2 linked regions of the Azoarcus sp. CIB genome follow. The protein of the gene in region 1 binds, or shares a complex with, the protein of each later gene. Links are inferred from orthologs where the notes say so. Each region holds a gene or a part of one and is shown on either strand. Other genes may lie near its edges. The genes, in order: AzCIB_RS13985 and AzCIB_RS13125.

Region 1 (7,542 bases):
AATGGCCCACGTGCTGCGAGCAGCCGGCCTGCATCGCGTGACCGTGAGCCTGGACGCGATCGATGACGCAACGTTCCGCAAAATGAACGACGCCGACTACCCGGTTTCGGCCGTCCTCAAGGGAATCGCCGCAGCGGAAGACGCCGGATTCGGTCCGATCAAGGTCAACATGGTCGTCAAACGCGGCGTCAACGACCATGGCGTGATCGACATGGCACGCCATTTCCGCGGCACGGGTCACATCCTGCGTTTCATCGAATTCATGGACGTCGGCAGCTCGAACGGATGGGAGATGAGTGCAGTAGTCCCATCCCGCGAGATCATCGAGCGGATTCATCAGGTATTTCCCGTCGAACAGATCGAGCCCAACTACTCCGGCGAGGTTGCGGAGCGCTGGCGCTACAGCGACGGCGGCGGCGAGCTCGGTGTCATCTCGTCGGTGACACAGGCCTTCTGCTCGACCTGCACCCGCATCCGCCTGTCGACCGAGGGCAAGCTCTACACCTGCCTCTTCGCACAGAGCGGCCATGACCTGCGCACCCTGTTGCGCGCCGGGGCGAGCGATTCCGAACTCGATCAAGCCATCGCAGCCGTCTGGCAGCACCGCGAGGATCGCTATTCGGAAATCCGCACCGCCAACACGGCCGGTCTGCGAAAGATTGAAATGTCGTACATCGGCGGCTGAATACCCGCCGGCCCAAGAGGGTCCGAATCTTGCTTGATTAGACGGTTCCGCGAGTCCCCTGATGCAAGGGCTCCCGCGGTGCTCGTTCAAATATTGCGCATTGCCACGACCAGCCGGGATCGCGCACGACAAGATGACTCTCAGCACTCCGAATACCTCGACATACGCAACGTCACCACGACGGGCAATTGCACTCCTTGCTCTCGCAGGCGTCACATGCCTGATCGCAAGCGGCTGTTCAACGTCCGACGCTCCCGACAAGAGAAGCGCGAAGGAATACCAGCTTGCATGGCCTGAACCGCCAAACGAAGCGCGCTTCGTGTACGAAGCTCATCTACGGTCAGAAATTAACGTCCGCCCCGAGACGGACGATGGTCAGACGAGAAAGATGCTTACCGGCAAGGGTTCGGTATCGGAAGAACTTGTCTACCGCAAACCCGCAGCCCTCGCAGCCCGCAACGGACGCATCTACGTTGCCGACCCCCCGACTGGTGCTGTCGTCGTCTTCGACGCCGCCCGTCAGCGCTTGTTTCGAATGGGCATCCGCGAACCGAACAACGTCGTCAAGCCCGTTTCGATTGCAATCGACGACAAGAATTTTGTTTACGTCCTCGACGGCAAACTGCGCAAGGTGATGGTCTTTGACTCCCTCGGGCTTTTCCAGTTTGCCGTCGGCGCTCCGAATGCCCTCGTTCAGCCCTCGGGAGTCGCCGTCAGCGCCGACGGAAAGAAGATCTTCATCGTCGATCGAGGCAGTTTCGACGGCGACGATCACAAGATAATTGCTTATTCGCCCGACAACGCAGAACTCTTCCGGCTTGGTCCCCGTGGATCGGAACCTGGCGAGCTCAACATTCCCTTGGCGGCGACAACGACACCGGATGGACGGCTCGCGGTTCTTGATTCCGGGAATTTTCGAGTGCAAATCTTCGACCTGAACGGCAAGTATCAATCCCACTTCGGTAGCGTGGGGAATGGCTACGGGCAGCTTTCACGACCACGCAGCATCGCGTCGGACCGGGACGGTAACCTCTATGTCTCCGATGCATCGTTCAACAACGTCCAGATCTTCACCGGGACAGGTGAATTGCTCATGTGGGTCGGGGGACCGGGAATGGAGAACTACCCCGGGAAGTTCGGCCTGATCGCAGGCATTGCGGTTGATGAGACCGGGCGACTCTACATCGCGGACCACTACCACCAGAAGGTCGAGGTCTACAGGCGTGCCGACAAGCAGCAAACGCCAAGCACAGAACAAAACCTTACCAGCAAGTAGCAAGACTCAGACGCCCGGGCGCGACAAGCCGATTGCAGGCATTCTTTTTGCATACCATTGCAACAACAACAACTCCAGATGCTCAAGACACTATGAACAAGAAAATCGGTGCAGCGCTGATCATCGCATTGGGTACGTTCGCATTAGGACCTGTCCTGGCCGGAAACGACCGATTAAGCGAGTTCTCGAATCAGGGCACGATCGGCAACACCCGCCACAACTTGACCCAGCGGCCAACTGACGGTAGCACCGCGATCAATGCTGGCATGATGGAGGCGTACCGGAACGACTACCAGCAGGTGTGCGTCTACTGCCACACGCCACACGCGGCGAACACCAATATCAATGCGCCCCTGTGGAACCGCACGGTTCGCACGACGACCTACACCCTCTACACGCAACAAACGCTCTCGCAGGACACGACCCAGCCAGGACCGAACTCGCTGACCTGTCTGTCCTGCCATGACGGCCAGACTGCGGTCGACTCGATCGTCAACATGCCGGGCTCAGGCGGCTACAACGGTGCGCTGGCGCTGAACCCCTCCGCAGGAACCATGGAATCATTGCTGGACACATGGCGACTGAACGGTGGCGACCCGACGGCGGTTACGCACCAGGGTCTGAACTCGGACCCCAACAGCGAAACCAGCTGTCTCGGCTGCCACTCGCCCGGGAAGACCTCTGCAGCCACGGACTTCACTGTCTTTGCGCTGGGTACCGACCTCACCAACGACCATCCGGTCGGCGTCAAACTCCCTGCCGGCAGCGATTGGAACGTCCCTTCGGGCACCTTCCAGAACATCCGGTTCTTCGACAAGGACGGCGACAACCGGCCCGACAAGGACGAACTGCGCTTCTACGACTCCGGCGACGGCTTCGAAGTCGAATGCGCTTCCTGCCACGACCCCCACGGCGTGCCGGGCACGACCTCGAAGTTCCTACCGACGTTCCTGCGTGTAACGGCAGACGGTAGCCAGATTTGCCTGACGTGCCACGTGAAGTAAGGCAGATCGTCCGGGACTACGAGAGAGGCGCCGCAAGGCGCCTTTCTCATTTTTAGAAACCATTTTACAAATATTGTCTTTGAACTGAGAAATAAGTTCAGCCCAATGTTGCATTACATGAACCATAGGTCATGAAAGGCGACGCAGACTTGCCGTCGGCGATCGCGCGAGAAGATTCCGCGTTCCCAACCACCCCGCGCCAACCACCGCACACACGCCGGCAAACATCGCAAACCCCAGCGACCAAGGCTCAGGTACATAAGGCATCTTCAACGCGTAGCGGGCGAGAACCCAGCCCAAGAGCGTCGCCCCGCCTCCGGCAAGTCCGCAGGCTAGCGCGGCGAGCACCGAAAATTCGGCCAGTAGCGCCCGGCGCAGTTGCGCATTGCGGGCGCCCAGGGTCCGCAGCATTGCAAGTTCGTAGTCGCGCTCGTCATGTGTCGATTGCAGTGCCGAGAACAACACGATGAATCCGGCCAGCACAGAGAAGGCAAACACGAACTCGACGATGAGAACCAGCTTGTCGGTCGTCGCACGTACCTGGGCAATCACGGCGTCGACGTCGATGACCGACAGATTCGGGAAGTGCTTGACCAGATCCGTGGTCAGCTGTTGATCGCCGGGAGGCTGGCGGAAGCTGGTAATCAGGCTCGCGGGGTCGCCCTCGAGCAGCCCCGGGGAAGCAATGAAGAAAAAGTTCACACGCATCGAATCCCACTCGAGGGCGCGGACGCTGGTGATCGGGGCCTCAACAAGCCGCCCGGCGACGTCGAAGCGCACGCGGTCTCCGACCTTCAGCGAAAAAGTCTCCGCCAGACCGCGCTCGACAGAAAACTGCGCAGCACTGTCCGTCCCATGCCAGCGCCCTCCTACGACTTCATTTCCATCAGGAAGCCGGCTGCCGTAGCTCAGGTTGAATTCCCGTTCTGCAAGGCGCCGCGTACGCTCGTTCTCGTAACCTTCCGGCCGAACAAGGTTTCCGTTGATCGACTCCAGCCGGCCGCGAATCATCGGACGAACTTCGGGGTCGGGCAGCCCCCGGGCGACGAACAAGGCCGACAACGCTTCGCGCTGATCCGGCTGGATATTGATCACGAAACGGTTCGGTGCGTCAGGCGGGGTCATCGCCCGCCAGTCGTCGAGCAGATCGGCGCGAACGATCGTCAGCAGTAACAGGGCGGTCATGCCAATACCGAGCGCGACGATCTGGACAACGCTTGCGCCGGTGCGGCGCACCAGGGACGCGATGCCATAGCGCCCGCCGCTTCCGCCGAGTGACGTAGTCCCTCTCATGCGACCGAGCAGGTGAAGGAATCCCCACGCAGCGGCCGCGTACACCGCCAGTGCAATACCGAAACCTCCGGCGACCTGCAAACCGAGCCGCAGGTCGTCCGCGATCCAGAACACGAGGGCAAGCAGCGAGATGGCACCGGCCGCCCAGGCGGACGCGCTACGCGTTTCCACCAGCACGATCTCGCGCCGCAGGACACGGAGGGTCGAAACACGCCCGAGGCGCAGGAGTTGCGGAAATACGAATCCGAGCAGCAGGACGACACCGACCGCAACGCCGTGCGCGAAAGGTAACAGCGAGGGCGAAGGCAGGGGCGTATTCATGATCTCGACGAGAATCAGCGCAAGCCCCTGCTGCACAGCCCAACCGAGCGATGCGCCGAGCGTCGCAGCCGCCAGTCCGAACAACGCGAACTCACCCACGACGATCCACACGATCTGCATCTGCCTGGCGCCAAGGCAACGCATCACCGCGCAGGCGTCAAGGTGCCTCTGCATGAACCGCCGGGCCGAAATTCCGATCGCAACGGCCGCGAGTATCACCGTCAGCAGTGCAGCCAGGCGCAGGAATCGCTGGGCCTGATCGAGGGCATTGCGCACTTCGGGGCGCGCATTTTCGATACTCTCGAGCGTCTCGCCGCGCCCCAGGCGGGCTTTCGCCCAGCGCTCGAATGCCGCGACCGCGTCGGGCTCACCGGCAACATGCAGCCGCCAGGTCGCCCGGCTGCCCTGGATCAGGAGACCGGACTCGGCAAGGTCTTCGGCGTTGAAAATCGCGCGGGGAAGCAGGCTGAAGAAGTTTGCGCCGCGATCCGACTCGAAGGTCACCATCCCCCCGACCCTGAACTCCAGACGCCCCAGACCGACGCGATCGCCGACCGCGACGCCGAGGGCCGCCTGCAAGCGCTCGTCGAGCCAGATTTCGCCGCGCGCGGGGATGCGATTGACGATGGCATCGGCCTGATTGGGGCCCGCGGCGACACGGATGTGCCCACGCAAGGGGTAGCCCGCGTCGACGACTTTCACGCCGGCAAGCTGCGCGACACTTTCGGTGCTCACCATGCTGGTGAACAGGACGGTGCGGGCATGCTGCAGACCCAGCCTTTCGGCCTCGCCGCGATAGCTGTCGTCCCACGGGTGATCAGCCCGCAGCAGCAGATCCCCGCCCATCAACTGGTTTGCTTCGCGATCGAGTCCGCGGGCGACGCGATCGGCGAGGAAACCCACGCTGGCAAGGCAGGCCACCGCAATGACGATGGCGATGCCCAGCAGGTGGAGTTCCCCCGCCCGCAAATCGCGCATCATCATGCGCAGGGCGAGATGCAGTGTTCTCATGCGCGGGTGGACGGCCCGCGCCGCGAAAGGTTCAGGCCTTTGGCAGCAGCCGTCGCACGAGTTCGACCCAATAGGCGACGCCGAACGGAATGATGGCGTCGTTGAAATCGTAATGCGGATTGTGGAGGGTGCAGCCACCTTCGCCGGGGCCGTTGCCTATCCACACGTAGCAGCCCGGTTTGTGGCGCAGGTAGAAGGCGAAATCCTCGGCGCCCATGCTCGGGGGCATGTCTGTCAGGACGCTGGCGCCGGGCAGGCTGCCGGCCACGGCAGCGCAGATCGCGGCTTCGTCCGCGGTGTTGATCGTCGGCGGGTAGCCGCGGCGGTAATCGACCTCGACGCTGACCCCATGGCTCGCGGCGACACCATCGCCGATGCGGGCAATGGTCGCTTCGATGCGGTACTGTACCGCGGCGCTGAACGCACGCACGGTGCCACACAGCTTCGCCCGATCCGGGATGACGTTGTAGGCTTCGCCCGCATGGAACTGTGTCACGGACACGACTGCGGAATCGAGGGGGTCGAGGGTGCGGCTGACGACCGTCTGAAGCGCCTGCACCAGCGCGGCCCCTGCGATGATGGAGTCGGTGCCGAGGTGCGGCATCGCACCATGTGCGCCCTGGCCGCGAATCTCGATGTCGAAGCGATCGGCGCTCGCCATGACGGGCCCGTCATGCACGGCGAATTGCCCCGCCGGCAAGCCCGGCCAGTTGTGCATGCCGAAGATGGAAGCCATGGGGAAGCGGTCGAACAAACCGTCGTCGACCATCGCATCGGCGCCGCCCTCACCCTCTTCGGCCGGCTGGAAGATGAAATATGCGGTGCCGTCAAAGTCGGGGTGGGCAGCGAGCACCTCGGCGGCGCCGAGCAGCATCGTCGTGTGGCCGTCGTGGCCACAGGCATGCATGCAGCCTGCGTGCTGGGAGACATGCGCGAAGTCGTTGCGCTCCTGGATGGGCAGGGCGTCCATGTCGGCACGCAGGCCGATGGCACGCAGGCTGCGGCCGGCCTTGAGCACGCCGACGACACCGGTGCCGCCAAGGCCGCGATGCACCTCGACGCCGAGGGCCTCGAGGCGGCGTGCGACGAGTTCGGCGGTACGGCGCTCTTCGAAAGCGAGTTCGGGATGGGCGTGGATATCGCGCCGCAGCGCGGTCAACGCGGGGTGGCACTGCCGGATTTTTTCGGGGATGCTCATGGCCTCACCTGTCGTCGCAGGTTTGCGATGCGGTTGTCTGTCGGGGAACATTCCGAGTGTAATGGGCATCGCGCCGCGCGTCGATCTCGCGGATCCGCACACCGCCCGTGCGTCGAAACCTGCCCAGGAATTGCTGCGTGAAACTGTTCTACGCCGACCATTTCGTCCTGCCCCTGCCCGAGGGACACCGATTTCCGATGGAGAAGTATTCCCGTCTGCGCGAGCGGCTCACGCGCAGCGGACGCTTCTCGCACGACGACTTTACGGTCCCCGCGGCGGCCAGCGATACGGAGATTCTGCGCGCACACGATGCGGGCTACGTCGAGCGTGTGGCGTGCGGGACCCTGGATCCGGCCGAGCAGCGGCGGATCGGCTTTCCGTGGTCCGAACAGATGGTGGAACGCTCGCGACGCTCGGCGGGGGCGACGCTCGCCGCATGCCGGCACGCGCTGGTCGAGGGATGTGCTGCGAATCTCGCCGGCGGAACGCACCACGCCCATCGCGATTTCGGCTCGGGCTTCTGCGTGTTCAACGACGCGGCCATCGCGGCGCTGGCGATGCGCGCGGAAGGCCGCGTGCGGGCGGTGGCGATCATCGACTGTGACGTGCATCAGGGCGATGGTACCGCCACGATCCTCGCTGGCGAGCCGGACGTGTTCACGCTGAGCCTTCACGGCGAGAAGAATTTCCCCTTCCGCAAGGCGGTATCGAGCCTCGACATCGAGCTTCCCGACGGGACCGGGGACGCGGCCTA
Region 2 (7,340 bases), 190 kb from region 1 along the record:
TATTTCCGCGACCTGCTCGACGCCTTCAGCCAGGATGTCGGCAAGACACGCTACGCCGATTTCGCCGAACTGCTCGACTACTGCCGCCGCTCGGCGAACCCCGTCGGGCGGCTGCTGCTGCACCTCTATGACGCAGCGACGCCGGACAACCTGCGCCGCTCCGACCTGATCTGCACGAGCCTGCAGCTCATCAACTTCTGGCAGGACATCGCGATCGACTGGCGCAAGCAGCGCATCTACCTGCCACAGGCCGACATGGCGCGCTTCGGCGTTGACGAAGCCCACATCGACAGCGGGCGCTGCGACGATGCGTGGCGCGCCCTGATGGACTTCGAAGTGCAACGTGCGCGCGCGATGATGCTCGAAGGGGCGCCACTCGCAAGGCAACTGCCGGGACGCATCGGCTGGGAGCTGCGCCTGATGGTGCTGGGCGGCCTGCGCATCCTCGAACGCATCGAGAAGGTGGGTCACGACGTGTTCCGCCACCGCCCCACCCTCACCCGCAGCGACTGGCCGCGCCTCGCCTGGCGCGCCGTGTATTACCCGAGAATCCGATGAATCCGCACGATTACTGTCACGACAAGGCTGCCAAGAGCGGCTCCAGCTTCTACTACAGCTTCATGTTCCTGCCGCCGGAGCGCCGCCAGGCCATCACGGCCCTGTATGCGTTCTGCCGCGAGGTGGATGACGTCGTCGACGACTGCCACGACGTGCAGGTCGCGCAGACCAAGCTCGACTGGTGGCGCAAGGAAGTTTCGCAGGCGTATGCGGGCTCCCCCAGCCATCCGGTCGGATTCGCGCTGAAGGACGTCAGCGCGCGCTTCAACCTGCCGCGCGAGCAGCTGCTCGAGATCATCGACGGCATGGAGATGGACCTCACGCAGACCCGCTACCTCGACTTCAAGGGCCTGCAGCTCTACTGCTACCGTGTCGCCAGCGTGGTCGGCCTCCTCGCCGCAGAGATCTTCGGCTACCGCGAGCGCCAGACGCTGAAGTACGCGCACGACCTCGGCATGGCTTTCCAGCTCACCAACATCATCCGCGATGTCGGCGAGGACGCGCGCCGCGGCCGCATCTACCTGCCGATCGAGGATCTGCAGCGTTTCAAGGTCCCGGCGAGCCAGATCATGGAAGGGCGCCACGACGACAACTTCCGCGCGCTGATGGCCTTCCAGGCCGAGCGCGCCGAGAAGTTCTACGACCAGGCGCTCGCCCAGCTTCCCGCTGCCGACCGCAAGAGCCAGCGCCCCGGCCTCGTGATGGCGGCGATCTACCGCACGCTGCTGCGCGAGATCGCCAGCGACGGCTTCCTCGTGCTCGACCGCCGCACCTCGCTGACGCCGGTGCGCAAGCTGTGGATCGCCGGCAAGACCTGGGTGCGCGCATGACGACGCAGCGGGCCCGGCGATGAACCATCCGGTCGCGGTCATCGGCGCCGGCTACGCCGGCCTGGCGTGCGCGGTCGAACTCGCCCGGCGCGGCGTGCAGGTGACCGTGTTCGAGCGCTCGCACACGCTCGGCGGACGTGCGCGCGTGGTCGTGAAGGACGGCTGGCGCGTCGATAACGGCCAGCACATCCTGCTCGGTGCCTACGGCGAACTGCTGCGCCTGCTGCGCGTGACCGGCGGCTCGCCCAAGGAGCTCGCCCACCTGCCGCTCACGCTGCACACGCCGGGGCAGCTGCACCTACAGGCCGCCCGCCTGCCCGCCCCGCTGCACCTGGCGTTGGGCCTGCTGAGTGCCAAGGGCCTGGGCTGGGGCGACCGGCTCGCGATGCTGCGCCTGATGCGGGTGCTGAAGAAACGGCGCTTCCGCGTCGACGCCGGGCAAAGCGTGGCGGGGCTGCTGCATGAGCTGCGTCAGCCGCAACGCCTCGTGCAGCTAGTGTGGGAGCCGCTGTGCGTGGCCGCGCTGAACACGCCGCTCGCCGAGGCCTCGGCGCAGGTGTTCGCAAACGTGCTGCGCGACAGTCTGGGCGCCGGCGCGGCGGCGAGCGAACTGTTGATCCCGCGCATCGACCTGTCCGAACTCTTCCCCGTACCGGCAGCGCGCTACCTCGCCGTGCGGCGCGGCAAGCTGCGCACCGGAACGCCGGTCGAAGCGATCCATCAGGTGCAGGGCGGATTCCGGCTGGACGGCGACCCCGCGTCGCGGCAGGTCTATGCGCAGGTGGTGCTCGCGACGGCGCCGCACCACGCCACGGCCCTGCTGAATTCCGTCGGCCACTGCGAACGGCTGTCGGCGATGATCGCCGCGCTGCCAAGCGAGCCGATCACGACCGTCTACCTCGCGCTCGGGCCGACGGTGCGTCTGCCCTATCCGATGATCGGTCTCGCGCGCGGGCCGGCGCAGTGGGCCTTCGACCGCGGTCAGCTCGGCGGGCCGCAGGGCCTTGTCGCCTGCGTCATCAGCGCGCATGGTCCGCACGATGCGCTGTCCCGCGAAGACCTGCTGCTGGCCGTGCATGCGCAGCTCGAGCAGGAACTCGGCCTGCGCCTGCCGCCCCTCGAGTGGTCGCAGGTGATTACCGAAAAGCGTGCGACCTTCGCCTGCCGTCCCGGTGTCTCGCGCCCCGGCGCGCAGACGCCCGTGCCGGGGCTGTGGCTCGCGGGCGACTACCTCGATTCGGATTACCCGGCGACGCTGGAATCGGCGGTGCGCTCGGGAATCAATGCGGCCTCGCGCGTGCTGCGCCGCATCGCCAGCACGGCGGCCTGAACCCGTCGCCTCAGGCGGGCCGCAGCGCCGCGGGCTCGACGAGGCGTCCCGCCTGCATGTGCAGCACGCGGTCGCAGCGCGCTGCGAGCGACTCGTCGTGCGTGACGAGGATCAGCGTAGTGCCGGACTCCCGGTTCAGCGCGAACATCAGCTCGATCACCGCCTCGCCGGTCACCGCGTCGAGGTTGCCGGTGGGCTCGTCGGCGAGGAGCAGGCGCGGATCGGGCGCGAAGGCGCGCGCCAGCGCGACGCGCTGCTGTTCGCCGCCGGAAAGATGCTTGGGGTAATGTCGCAGGCGGCTGCCGAGGCCCACGCGCTCGAGCCACTGCCTTGCCGTGGCCGCTGCATCGCGGGCGCCGGCGAGTTCCAGCGGGAGCATGACGTTCTCGAGCGCGGTGAGTGCCGGCAGCAGCTGGAAGGCCTGGAACACGAAGCCGATCGACTCGCCGCGCAGGGCTGCACGGTCGTCCTCGCCGAGCGCGAACAGATCCCGGCCGAGAATATGCACGCCGCCGCTGCTCGGAACATCCAACCCGGCGAGCAATCCGAGCAGGGTCGATTTGCCCGAGCCGGAGGCGCCGACGATCGCGACCGACTCGCCGGCCGCGACGTTGAACGTGACTTCCTGCAGAATCTTGAGCGTGCCTTGGCCGTCGGCCTGCTCGACGCTCTTCGACAGCCCCGAGACTTGCATCACCGGAACGGAGAACTCAATGCCGCTGCGATCCATCGTGACCTTCTTGTTCGCAATCCTGTTGTCGGGTGCCGCCCAGGCGGCAACGATACTCGTGTGGGGCGACAGCTTGTCCGCCGGCTATGGCCTGCGGCCGAAGGAAGACTGGCCCACCTTGTTGCAGACGCGACTTGCACGCGAAGGGTTCCGCCATGCCGTGATCAATGCTTCCGTGAGCGGGGAAACCACGGCCGGAGGACGCACGCGTCTGAGCGCGGCCCTCGACCGCCACAAGCCCGACCTCCTCATCCTGGAACTCGGCGCCAACGATGGCCTGCGCGGCCTGCAACCCGCGCTGATGGGCGAAAACCTGAGCGCGATGATCCAGGCGGCGCGCGGCAAGGGCGCGAAGGTGCTGCTAGTAGGCATGCAGCTGCCGCCCAACTACGGCCCCGCCTACACGCGGCGCTTCCACCAGACCTTCGCCGAGGTGGCACGAGCCGAAAAGGTGCCCCTCGTTCCCTTCCTGCTCGACGGTTTCGCCGACAAGCCGGAATTGTTCCAGCCCGACGGCATCCATCCGACGGCCGAGGCCCAGCCCTTGATCGTCGAAACGGTGTGGAAGGGACTGAGGACGCTGCTCAAGGGCTGAATCGGCCTGCCGGGCCGGTCCGCACCCGGCCCGCATCGATCTCACTCGACGCGCAGCACCGCTTCGCCCGCGACCATGCGCCCGATGACGTGGCCCTCGCTGCCCTGCTCCGCGCGGATCGCCGCCAGCACCGCATCGACGCCGGACTCGGCGCAGGCGATCAGCAGGCCGCCGCTCGTCTGCGGGTCGGTGATGAGCTTGCGCTGCCACTCCGGCGCATCGGCCGGCATCGCCACATCGTCGCCGTAGCTCGCCCAGTTGCGCGTCGAGGCCCCGGTGGCGATGCCGTCGCGCACGAGCTTCTCGGCGGCGGCGATTTTCGGCAGCGCATCGAAATTCACGGTCGCGCCAAGCTTCGAGCCGCGGCAGATCTCCAGCAGGTGCCCGGCCAGCCCGAAGCCGGTGACGTCGGTCACCGCATGCACGCTGCCCATGCCGGCGAGGCGTGCGCCGACGCGATTGAGCAGCGTCGTCCAGCGCAGCATCTCGGCGTAGTCCGCATCCGTCAGCAGGCCCTTCTTGAGCCCCGCGGAGAGGATGCCGATTCCGAGCGGCTTGGTCAGGATCAGCACGTCGCCCGCCTGCGCGCCGGCGTTCTTCTTGACCTGCGCCGGATCGACGACGCCCAGCCCGACGAGGCCGTAGATCGGCTCCAGCACGTCGATGGAATGGCCGCCGGCGATCGGGATGCCCGCGTCGCGGCACACCGCGGCGCCGCCCTCGAGGATGCGGCCGATGACCTCGGGCGGCAGCTTGTCGAGCGGCATGCCGACGAGGGCCAGCGCCAAGATCGGGCGCCCACCCATCGCGTACACGTCGGACAGCGCATTGGTCGCGGCGATGCGGCCGAAATCGTAGGGGTCGTCGACGATGGGGGTGAAGAAATCCGTCGTCGCGACGATGGCCTGCCGCTCGTTCAGCTGGTACACCGCCGCGTCGTCGGCGGTTTCGGTGCCGACGAGGAGCTCGGGCGGGACGATGCCGGCCGGCGCATGCGCGAGGAGTTTCGACAGCACGGCGGGCGCTATTTTGCAGCCGCATCCACCGCCGTGGGAGAATTGCGTGAGTTTGATCTGATCCATGGATTCCGAAGGGGAAAGACGGCCGCCCGGCAAACACCGGCGCGCCGCGACAAGGCATGAAAAAAGGCATCGCGACCGTAGCACAGCTGGACACCTTTGACGAGTTCATCGACGCCCGCAGCCCCGCGGAATTCGCGGAAGACCACATCCCCGGCGCGATCAGCTGCCCGGTGCTGGACAACGAACAGCGCGCCATCGTCGGCACGATCTACAAGCAGCAGTCGGCTTTCGAGGCGCGCCGTATCGGTGCCGCGATGGTCGCCGAAAACATCGCCCGCCACCTGCGCGAGCGCTTCCAGGACAAACCCAAGGACTGGCGCCCGCTCGTCTACTGCTGGCGCGGCGGCCAGCGCAGCGGCTCCTTCGTGACCTGGCTGCGGCTCATCGGCTGGGACGCGTGCCAGCTCGAAGGCGGCTACAAGACCTGGCGCCGCATGGTCGTCACGGAACTGGAGACCCTGCCGCAACGCTTCGACCTGCGCGTGCTCTGCGGGGCGACCGGCAGCGGCAAGACGCGCGTGCTCGAACAGCTCGCGGCACTCGGCGCGCAGGTGCTCGATCTCGAGGATCTCGCCGCGCACAAGGGATCGGTGCTGGGCGCCCTGCCCGACCGTCCACAGCCGACGCAAAAGTCCTTCGAGACCTGCCTATACGAAAAGCTGCACGGCTTCGACCCCGCGCGCCCGGTCTTCGTCGAGGCCGAAAGCCGCAAGATCGGCCGCATCCACCTGCCCGAGGGCCTGATCGCGCACATGCGGGCGAGCCCCTGCGTGGCGATCGAAGCGACCCGCGACGCGCGCATCGAATTCCTGGTGCGCGACTACGACTATCTCGGCGACGACGTGCCCGACCTGCAGAGCCGTATCGATTTCCTGCGCGGCCTGCAGAGCAACGAGATCATAGACCGGTGGAAGACGCTCGCCGGGCAGCACGACCTGCCCACGCTGTACGGGGAGTTCATCGACCTGCATTACGACCCGCTCTACCGGCGCTCGCAGAACCACAATTTCGCGCGCTTCCCGGATGCCCCGAGCTTCGCCTGTGATGACCTCACACCGCCCGGCATCCGCGAGCTGGCGCAGCGGATCCTCGCGGCGCAGGCGTAAGCGACCTCACACGCTGGCCACCGTAAGCCCGAACTTGTCGATGCGGTAGCGCAGCGTATCGCGGCTGATGCCGAGTACGCGGGCCGCACGCGACACGTTCCAGCCGGTCTGGCGCAACGCGTCGAGCAGGGCGCGGCGCTCCATGTCCTCGAGCGTCTGCGGCGCGGCAGGCGCGACCGGCGCTGCGGGCGCAGGCTCCGGCACGCCATGCGGCATGGGCGGCACCGTGACCCCGGTCGACAGCGACAGCTGCGGCGCATCGATCGTCGGCCCGGTGGCCAGCAGCACGGCTTGTTCGAGCACGTTGCGCAGCTCGCGCACATTGCCCGGCCAGCAGTGCGCGAGCAGCAGTGCGTCGGCCTCCCGCGTCAGCGCGGGCGGGTTCTTGCCGTAGCGCGCGGCGTGAAGCCCGATGAAATGACGTGCCAGCGACAGGATGTCCGCTCCCCGCTCGCGCAGCGGCGGCAGGCTCAGCTGGAACACGCACAGGCGGAAGTAGAGGTCAGCGCGGAAACTGCCTTCGCGCACCAGGGCCTCCATCGGCCGATGCGTGGCGGCGACGATGCGCACATTCACATGCTGGTCGCGCAGGCTGCCGATGCGCCGCACGATCTTTTCTTCCAGCAGTTTCAGCAGCTTGGCCTGCAACGACAGATCCATGTCGCCGATCTCGTCGAGGAACAGGGTTCCGCCCTCCGCCGTCTCGACGAGGCCCAGCTTGCGCTCGCGCGCATCCGTAAATGCGCCGCGTTCGTAGCCGAACAGTTCGGACTCGAGCAATTGCGCGGGAATCGACGCGCAATTGAGTTCGACGAAAGGCTTGTCGCGCCGCGGCCCGTTGAAGTGCAGCGCCCGCGCGACCAGCTCCTTGCCCGTCCCCGTTTCGCCGAGCACCAGCACCGCCGGCGCATCGGTGTCCTGCAACTGCGATTCCGCGTCGAGCAGCTGGCGCAGCGTGTTCTTCAGCGCGACCATGGGCGGCGAGTCGCCGAACAGGCTGGCCAGGTCGGTGGAGTCGGCCTCGCGGCGATGGTAATAATCCAGCGCACTGTCACGCTGTTTCTCGTCGAAAGCCTTGTCGATCAACAGTTTGAGCTTGCCAAGCGCAA

What was found.
Region 2: the proteins of AzCIB_RS13985 (region 1) and AzCIB_RS13125 are in contact, whole or in part, in a cryo-EM structure (PDB 9GE8), measured with the Escherichia coli proteins. The link is inferred for Azoarcus sp. CIB from one-to-one orthologs.

The regions. Positions count from the first base shown.
Region 1 is NZ_CP011072.1:3,156,935-3,164,476, forward strand. What follows is about bases 2,843-5,970. They hold AzCIB_RS13985 (ABC transporter permease), read right to left. Parts: upstream 5,591-5,970; coding sequence 3,095-5,590; downstream 2,843-3,094. Other genes in these bases: AzCIB_RS13980 (cytochrome c3 family protein), read left to right, coding at 2,843-2,965; AzCIB_RS13990 (M20 aminoacylase family protein), read right to left, coding at 5,622-5,970. Outside these bases: GTP 3',8-cyclase MoaA, read left to right, coding at 1-685; AzCIB_RS13975 (NHL repeat-containing protein), read left to right, coding at 1,074-1,961; more of AzCIB_RS13980, read left to right, coding at 2,054-2,842; more of AzCIB_RS13990, read right to left, coding at 5,971-6,788; AzCIB_RS13995 (histone deacetylase family protein), read left to right, coding at 6,926-7,542.
Region 2 is NZ_CP011072.1:2,965,964-2,973,303, forward strand. What follows is about bases 2,312-5,237. They hold AzCIB_RS13125 (arylesterase), read left to right. Parts: upstream 2,312-3,431; coding sequence 3,432-4,043; downstream 4,044-5,237. Other genes in these bases: hpnE (hydroxysqualene dehydroxylase HpnE), read left to right, coding at 2,312-2,718; AzCIB_RS13120 (ABC transporter ATP-binding protein), read right to left, coding at 2,729-3,448; selD (selenide, water dikinase SelD), read right to left, coding at 4,085-5,125; mnmH (tRNA 2-selenouridine(34) synthase MnmH), read left to right, coding at 5,182-5,237. Outside these bases: squalene synthase HpnC, read left to right, coding at 1-558; presqualene diphosphate synthase HpnD, read left to right, coding at 555-1,388; more of hpnE, read left to right, coding at 1,408-2,311; more of mnmH, read left to right, coding at 5,238-6,231; AzCIB_RS13140 (sigma-54-dependent transcriptional regulator), read right to left, coding at 6,238-7,340. UniProt on the Escherichia coli protein: TesA is a multifunctional esterase that can act as a thioesterase, lysophospholipase and protease.